Regions from separate parts of the Vibrio sp. PID23_8 genome, predicted to be linked through region 1. Evidence: predicted binding sites of a transcription regulator. Region 1 holds the regulator's gene; each other region holds the start of a gene.

Region 1 (2,211 bases):
CTTTGCCCTTCAGCTGCTAAAGTCCATCAACTTCTACAAGAAGATGAGCCTTTGATTAATGACCATATTGCGCTACGTACGTTTAATGTCGCTCCCCTCGGTATTGAAACGTTGGCGAAACCATTTTTGACAGTGGGTTATAAAGCCTGTGGTGACTACGTATTTGAAAGCAAAAAGCTGGTGGCAAAACACTTTGAGCACCCAGATCCAAAGCAACCAAAAGTGTTTATCAGTGAGTTGAAGGTCGATGAATGTTCGCCAGAGCTGCAAGACATCGTTCATAAACTGGTCGAGCAGGTTGATGCTTCAAAGCTGATTGGCAGCGGCTTCTTGTATGGTGGACGTTTGTGGGAGATTAGTTACGCTGATTTCCAAACGTTGGCGAACGAGAGTGAGTATGCCTCTTGGCTTGCTGCACATGGTTACGGCGCAAATCACTTTACCGTGAGCGTAAACCAACTTAACCAACACCAAGAAGTGAAGCAAGTAAACGACCACCTACGCACAGCAGGCTTCACCATCAACGAAAACGGCGGCGAAGTAAAAGGTACGCCACAGGTGTTGCTAGAGCAATCTTCGACCATGGCCGATAAAGTGCCAGTGGCCTTTACGGAAGGTGTTGAAGTGATTCCTGGAGGCTTTTACGAGTTTGCTAAGCGCTACGCAATGGATAACGGTGACTTGTACTCAGGATTTGTTGCCGCATCGGCAGATAAGATCTTTGAGAGCACAAACGGAAAAAAATAGAGGGCGCTAATCCAGTGTTTTTCTAAAACAAAAAAGCCACCAATGTTTCTATTGGTGGCTTTGAATTTTTTAAACGTTAATCGGAATTAACGAGTCCCGTAAACAACGATAGTTTTGCCGTGTGCAGAAATTAGGTTCTGCTCTTCTAGCATCTTCAAGATTCGGCCTACTGTCTCACGAGAACAGCCAACGATTTGACCGATTTCTTGACGAGTGATCTTGATTTGCATTCCGTCTGGGTGCGTCATTGCATCTGGCTGCTTAGCAAGGTTCAGAAGAGTCTGAGCGATACGACCAGTTACGTCTAGGAACGCTAGGTCACCCACTTTCTGGCTAGTAACTTGAAGGCGACGAGCCATTTGCGCAGAAAGGCGCATTAGGATGTCAGGGTTTACTTGAATAAGTTGACGGAATTTCTTGAACGAAATTTCAGCCACTTCACAAGGAGATTTAGCACGAACCCATGCGGTACGCTCTTGGTCTTCTTCGAATAGACCTAGTTCACCAATGAAGTCACCTTGGTTTAGGTAAGAAAGGATCATCTCCTTACCTTCTTCGTCTTTGATAAGAACCGCAACAGAACCTTTAACGATGTAGTACAACGTTTCAGCTTTCTCACCCGCGTGAATTAGCGTGCTCTTTGAAGGGTATTTATGAATATGACAGTGTGAAAGAAACCACTCTAGTGTTGGGTCGGTTTGAGGTTTACCTAGAACCATAATATATCACTTCCTCTGCAGGGTACGCTTGCGCTATCCGTATTTTAGCTAAGCCCGAATTAGCTTACTAGAATAAGAATACTTTTCTATACTGCAAGCTCTCTTGTGTTTCGGTTAGAAATAGTATCCTTTTTCGAAAACGATTTCTTGATTTTAATCGTGCCATGGTGGAGATTTTGTAAGCAAAAATGTGCACATGATCACGGTATGAAAAGTAAACACTTTATTCGCGAGGTTTTTAACCAATTTTACCCGTTTCGATGAGCTGTTGCAGAATCGGCCTGACGATGAGCTCCATGGCAAAGCTCATCTTACCGCCGGGCACGACAATGGTGTTGTGGCGTGACATAAATGAGCCGTCAATCATAGCGAGTAGATAAGGAAAATCGACATTTTTAATGCCACGAAGGCGAATAACAACAAAGCTTTCATCCAGACTTGGTATGCCTTTGGCGTTAAGTGGGTTTGACGTATCCACGGTCGGGACACGTTGAAAGTTGATGTGGGTACGAGAAAACTGTGGTGTAATGTAGTTAAGATAGTCGTCCATTGAGCGCACGATTGAATCCATCACGGCTTCACGAGAGTGACCTCGGTCGCGCGTATCGCGTACGAACTTTTGAATCCACTCTAAGTTCACGATCGGCACCATGCCAATCAGAAAATCAACATGCTGAGCCACATCGACATCACCATCGACCACGCCGCCGTGTAATCCTTCATAGAACAGCACGTCACTGTTTTC
Region 2 (2,211 bases), on a different contig from region 1:
AAGAGTTCTAACATCATTAGCATGGCTTGACGGCCAATCTCATAACGTGGTTGAGAAACGGTGGTTAGCGGTGGATCGCAGTATTGGGCGAATTGAATATCATCGAAGCCGACAATAGAGAGATCTTGTGGGACGCGCAAGCCAAGCCGTTTTGCTTCTTGGATCGCGCCTATCGCCATGGTGTCACAGTGACAGAATAGAGCCGTCGGAGGTGTTGGCAGTTCGAGCAGTTTACGTACTGCTTGTGCACCACCTTCAAAAGAAAAATCTGCAATGACACTGTATAGCGGATCTTGGCTAATACCCGCACGACGCAATGCTTGTTGGTAGCCTTGCTGGCGGAATTGACACAGTGCCGCAGTATCTGGGCCCGAAACTTGCGCAATTCGTTTATGCCCAAGTTGGGTTAGGTAGTTTACTGCTTCGAAAGCGGCCGTTAAGTTATCGATGTGAACCGTTGGCAGTTCAAGCTCTGGTGCAAACTCACATGCCATTACCATCGGTGGTAGGTTTTTTTGCTCAGGCTTGCTGACATCGAAAGGGAGATCCGTTCCAAGTAACAGCATGCCATCCGCTTGTTTGGTGAACACCAAGTTTACAAATGAGCTTTCACGCTTTTTCTGCTGGCCGCTATCTCCTAGCAATACAAGGTAGCCGTGCTCCATTGCCGCGTCTTCGATACCGCGAATAATTTCTGCAAAGTAAGGATCACAGATGTCTGGCACAATGGTGACAATGGTTTTTGACTCGTTTCTACGTAAATTGCGTGCGAGAGAATTCGGAGAGTAGCCCGCTTCAAGAACGGCGTCTTCTACTCTTTTTCGTGTCGACGAAGACACTTTTTCTGGATTCATCAGCGCTCGTGATACCGTAGCCGTAGATACCCCTGCAAGCTGGGCAACATCCTTCATTGTCGCCATAGTTATACCCTCTCAAATTGTCGCCAAGTTGACGTTAGTCGTTGTTTTAATATCAGTCTATGTGATTGACTCACGTTAGACTTTGCTTATTTGAATAGTCTATTCATTTCTAGAGGGAAAGTTACGGTCTGTTTAACAAAACTCGCATTCTTATTGTGATGCAACTCACGTTAAGGGGTAATTCATTACATGGTTAAACGTTTGCTAACTGAGATCTTGTGGTTCAATGTCTAAGTTCCAGCGTACTTTCTTAGCATTCGGCAACAAATCAATAGCAGGTTTTGTACTGGTTAATAACTTTTGCATTAATGAACGATGCTGAGTTTGCAGCAATAGTTGCCAACGATATTTCCCCGCACGCTTGGCTAAAGGCGAAGGTGTCGGCCCTAATACCATACAGTTGTCATCAAATAAGGGATGCGACTCTAATGTAAAGCGAACCTGACGCAGAAAATCTTCGACCAACTCACTGTGGTTCGCTTCTGCCTTAAATAATGTTAGGTAGCTATAAGGAGGGAGCTGAGCCAATTTGCGTTCTTCTAATGCTGTCATCGCAAAGTGTCGGTAGTCTTTGTGTAACAAGGCTTGGAGTAAGCTGTGTTCGGGGTGATGCGTTTGCAAAACGACTTCACCTGGCTTACTTGCACGCCCAGCACGCCCGGCCACTTGAATAAATAACTGAGCCAAGCGCTCAGACGCGCGAAAATCACTGCTATATAGAGAACCATCGATATCAAGCAACGCGACTAATGTAACGTTCGGGAAGTGGTGTCCTTTGGCAAGCATCTGAGTGCCAATCAATATTTGATACTCACCTTTGCGAATGGACGTTAATGCATCTTCCAAGCTGCCTTTGCGGCGCGTGCTGTCTCTATCAATTCGTATTGCTTTGTATTCAGGGAATAGCTGCGCCAGTTGTTGTTCTAACTGTTCAGTACCAACGCCAACGGTGACCAGTTGTGTTGAACCACACCCTTGACACTGATGGATTATGGGTTGCTGTGAGCCGCAGTGGTGACAGCGAATCTCATTACTATATTGATGGAAGGTATAGTAAGCATCACAGCGTTTACACTCGGCGATCCAGCCACACTCATGACACATCAATGCCGGAGAAAAACCTCTTCGGTTTAGGAACAGCATCACCTGATTGCCTGCTTTTAGATGTTTACGCATTTCTGCAATCAAGGGCGCGGATAGGCCACTCTCTAAATACAGCCCTTTAACATCGAGCACTTTATTGGTTGTTGGCACAGCAGAACCTGCACGTTGTGTCAGTGTTAAATGGTGA
Region 3 (2,211 bases), on a different contig from region 1:
AAAGGTCGTCTCTAATGGCTTGCCAGAGTAACCAATAGGAATGCTCTTTAATTCTATCCCGAGCTTGGCGAAATCTTGCTGAGGTTTACTTCCCGCAGGCGCACCGAGATGCCATTCGAGCAGTTGACCCACCCAGCCTTTATCGCGTTTTAAGTTCTCAGGCACGATCATTTCGGCTTCTTCTGCAAGCTCAGCAAATGTTAAGCCTGCAATGTCGTGTGCTCTTTCCATGAGTTCAGCTTCAGAGTGTGGTTCTGGTTTCATAATGTGATAGTGATAACTAAAACATTGAGTTTACCAAATTACCGGAAAATACACTGCCCAAGATTGCATCAAGCTGAATTAAGAATGATTAATTCACTACTTATCCACAGAAATGACAGCAACCGACAAGATCTTGATGGGTAGTGGACGAATACACAGTGTTATGGCGGTGTATTGCGACTTGATTTTAGCGAGATAACCTGAAGTCCTACCTGTTGTATGTGGATAAATAGCCTATTGAACGATCTTTAACCGATCTGTGTGTGGTGAAAAGATCATCAAAATAAATGAGGGCGCATTTTGTTTATATAGAGGTTATAATCATTTATTATCAGTTGTTTATTGTGATTTTTCTCAATTTTAGATAATGGCGCTAAGAATGGTGTTGAACAAAAAATATTGTTGATGTCGATTTCTTCACAAAGTTATTCACAGAAAAGGTGAATAAATGTGGGTCATGTCTCAATGCTATGTTGATAAAGTTGGATTTGAGTAAAAGATATCCAGTGAAGGCGAGGTGCTAATAAATCTTGCTCATATCACATCAGTAAGTTTGCTAGTAATGGGGATATGTGGAAAAATCACGGTAATAAAAAATTATTCATAGAGGTTAGCCGGTGATAGATGGCGATGGTTACCGACTCAACGTTGGTATTGTGATATGTAATAACCATGGTCAGGTCTTCTGGGCTAAACGATACGGGCAGCACTCATGGCAATTTCCACAAGGTGGAATTGACGAAGGTGAAACACCTGAACAAGCCATGTTCAGGGAGTTATATGAAGAAGTCGGTCTGACGAATAAAGACGTTAAGATCATAGCAGCAAGCCGTCATTGGTTAAGATATAAGTTACCAAAGCGATTGGTTCGTTGGGACTCTAAGCCTGTTTGTATCGGCCAAAAACAGAAATGGTTTCTGTTGCGATTAGAATGCGATGAATCTCGTATCAATATGCAGCGTGGGAAATCCCCTGAATTTGATGGTTGGCGCTGGGTGAGCTATTGGTATCCAGTTAGGCAAGTTGTTTCTTTCAAGCGAGATGTTTATCGTCGAGCCATGAAAGAATTTGCATCTTTAGCGATGCCTTTTCGCGAGCGTAAAACGAAAGGGAAAAGAAAAAAGCAACGTAGGTAGAGGATAAACATGCTTAGTCAGCTAAGGGACATAGTTGAAAAAGTCTCCAGAGTCGATGATGTACATCTGGCTTTTGATATATTGGTAAAAGAGACTTGTGCTGCCCTTTGTTCTGAGTGTTGTACTATCTATCTTGCAAATGAAGAAATGCAGCGCCTTGAGTTGATGGCAACTCAAGGCCTTATTTTTGAAGGCGATAGTATTCATATCAACTTCAATGAAGGTCTGGTAGGGTTGGTAAAGCGTAGTGCTGAACCGCTAAACCTTGCAGAAGCGGCGACCCATCCTGATTTTAAGTTTTTTCCTCAACTTGGTGAACAGGTTTACCACTCGTTCCTCGGTACACCGATCATTCACCGCAAAAAAGTATTAGGTGTTCTGGTCATTCAGCAAAAAACGCCACGTTTGTTTAGTGAGATGGAAGAGTCTTTCCTTGTGACGCTCTCAGCTCAGCTTGCGGTGTTGATTGCTCATGCTCAAAACCTCGGTCACTGGCAGTTGGCATCGAAGCCTAAAGTGATAAAAGGATTGCCTGCTTCTACGGGCGTGGCGATTGGGGAGTTTTGGTTTGACAATACCCAGCCTAGCTTAAATGATGTATTCCCCACATCGACTCTGGATAAAGAACGTGAACACGAACTTTTGGCGGTTGCCGTAGAGAGGGCATTAAACGACTTCCGCCGTATGCGTAAGAAACTCGACAGTGAAATAAATAAAGATGCGTTGGCCATTTTTGATCTTTTTACTCACTTACTTAACGACCCTATGCTGCGCGGAGATCTTAAAAAACAGATTGAGAAAGGTGATCGAG
Region 4 (2,211 bases), on a different contig from region 1:
CAGTTTCTTGTCTGCAGATAGACCTGATACTTTTAAGCCTGCTTTTTCGATTTGCGGACGAAGATTGTTGTTCACTTCATAACGGTGACGGTGACGCTCATAAATAGTCGCGTTGCCGTAAAGCTCACGTGCTTTTGTGCCTTTTTCTAGGTGACAAAGTTGTGAGCCAAGACGCATCGTACCACCTAGGTCAGACTTCTCGGTACGTTCTTCAACTTTACCTTCGCCATCAACCCATTCTGTGATCAAGCCTACCACAGGGTACTTAGTTTCTTTGTTAAATTCTGTTGAATGCGCACCTTCCATACCCGCTACGTTACGCGCGTATTCGATCAGTGCGACTTGCATGCCTAGACAGATACCTAGGTAAGGAACATTGTTTTCACGAGCGTATTGCGCTGCACGAATCTTACCTTCGATACCACGGTCACCGAAACCACCAGGAACAAGGATTGCGTCTAGACCTTCAAGGATCTCGACACCTTTGTTCTCAACATCTTGAGAGTCTACATACTGAATCTTAACGCTCAGACGGTTCTTAAGACCTGCGTGTTTTAGGGCTTCGTTTACTGATTTGTATGCATCTGGCAGTTCAATGTACTTACCAACCATACCAATCGTAACTTCACCTGTTGGGTTCGCTTCTTCGTAGATTACTTGTTCCCACTCAGACAGGTTTGCTTCTGGAGCATTAATGCCAAAACGAGCACAAACAAGATCGTCTAGACCTTGAGCTTTGATTAGTTGAGGGATCTTGTAGATAGAATCTACGTCTTTCATTGAGATAACTGCTTTTTCTTGAACATTACAGAAAAGAGCAATCTTCTTACGTTCGTTTGCTGGGATCATACGATCTGAGCGACAAACTAGAATATCTGGTTGGATACCGATAGATAGCAGCTCTTTAACAGAGTGCTGAGTTGGCTTAGTTTTCACTTCGCCAGCAGCTGCTAGGTAAGGAACTAGAGTTAGGTGCATGAACATTGCGCGCTCGCGACCAAGTTCTACTGCTAGCTGACGAATTGCTTCCATAAATGGCAGTGACTCGATATCACCTACCGTGCCGCCTACCTCAACGATAGCAACATCATGGCCTTCAGAACCTGCGATTACGCGATCTTTGATAGCATTAGTGATATGAGGAATTACCTGAATGGTAGCACCTAGGTAGTCACCACGACGCTCTTTACGTAGAACGTCTGCGTAAACACGACCAGCAGTGAAGTTGTTACGCTTAGTCATCTTAGTGCGAATGAAACGCTCGTAGTGACCAAGGTCAAGGTCAGTCTCCGCGCCATCTTCTGTAACAAACACTTCACCGTGTTGAGTTGGGCTCATTGTGCCTGGGTCAACGTTGATGTAAGGGTCAAGCTTCATCATCGTCACTTTAAGACCACGAGCTTCAAGAATAGCCGCAAGAGATGCTGCTGCAATACCTTTACCTAGAGAGGATACAACCCCGCCAGTAACAAAAATGTAATTTGTCGTCATGTTTAACCTGAAATTGGTTGAATGAGGGAAATGGAGTGCTTCTGGACGGGACGTAAATATACCAGAAGCTCCCTAACGCCACAACGTGAAATCTATCACACCGCAATTTTTTATTTTTTGCTTCAAATCAAAGTCGAGTGCTCATGCCATTTTGGCTTCACTCTTCTCGTTTTACTTCATCCCACATCGATTCCAGTTCATTCAAACTAAAGTCCGTTAGCGTTTTTCCCTTTTGCGCGACCTTCGCCTCTACGCCTTTAAAACGTCTTGAAAACTTCAAATTCGCTTTAGACAGTGCCACTTCAGGATCTTGCCCCAAGTGACGTGAAAGATTTACCGTTGCAAACAATAAATCCCCCAACTCAAGCTCTACCTTAGTTGCATCTGGTGTGATTTGAAGTACCTCTTCCATGACCTCTTCAATTTCTTCTTGAACCTTCTCGACTACCGGGCCAAGTGAATCCCAATCGAAACCATATTTAGCGCATTTCTTTTGAATCTTTGTAGCACGAGAAAGCGCAGGCAGAGAGTTTGGTATTGAGTCTAGAATACTTTCTTCCGATTTGCCTACTTGTGCTTTTTCTTTGGCTTTTTCCGCTTCCCAATTGGCATGAATTTCTTCTTCGGAATCAAATTCCACTTCAGAAAAAACATGAGGATGGCGACGAGTCAGTTTTTCATTCACCGTCTCCACCACATCAGAAAAATCAAACAACGCCT

What was found. The regulator CRP, encoded in region 1, controls carbon source genes, mostly activating them, when cyclic AMP is high. The targets are predictions, from matches to a motif close to TGTGANNNNNNTCACA.
Region 2: cytR (DNA-binding transcriptional regulator CytR) is a predicted target of CRP. The motif match lies at 1,075-1,090, and genes of this name have one in related genera.
Region 3: rppH (RNA pyrophosphohydrolase) is a predicted target of CRP. The motif match lies at 714-729, and genes of this name have one in related genera.
Region 4: AK966_RS03625 (CTP synthase) is a predicted target of CRP. The motif match lies at 1,576-1,591, and genes of this name have one in related genera.

The regions. Positions count from the first base shown of each region.
Region 1 covers NZ_LIXE01000011.1:16,548-18,758, reverse strand. Annotated here, with positions in the region: gene AK966_RS15940 (DUF1338 domain-containing protein) at 1-747, shown strand, start outside; gene crp (cAMP-activated global transcriptional regulator CRP) at 834-1,466, opposite strand; gene AK966_RS15930 (phosphoribulokinase) at 1,705-2,211, opposite strand, start outside.
Region 2 covers NZ_LIXE01000004.1:35,832-38,042, forward strand. Annotated here, with positions in the region: gene cytR (DNA-binding transcriptional regulator CytR) at 1-920, opposite strand, end outside; gene priA (primosomal protein N') at 1,125-2,211, opposite strand, start outside.
Region 3 covers NZ_LIXE01000004.1:269,740-271,950, forward strand. Annotated here, with positions in the region: gene mutH (DNA mismatch repair endonuclease MutH) at 1-264, opposite strand, end outside; gene rppH (RNA pyrophosphohydrolase) at 882-1,400, shown strand; gene ptsP (phosphoenolpyruvate--protein phosphotransferase) at 1,410-2,211, shown strand, end outside.
Region 4 covers NZ_LIXE01000001.1:789,879-792,089, forward strand. Annotated here, with positions in the region: gene AK966_RS03625 (CTP synthase) at 1-1,491, opposite strand, end outside; gene mazG (nucleoside triphosphate pyrophosphohydrolase) at 1,649-2,211, opposite strand, start outside.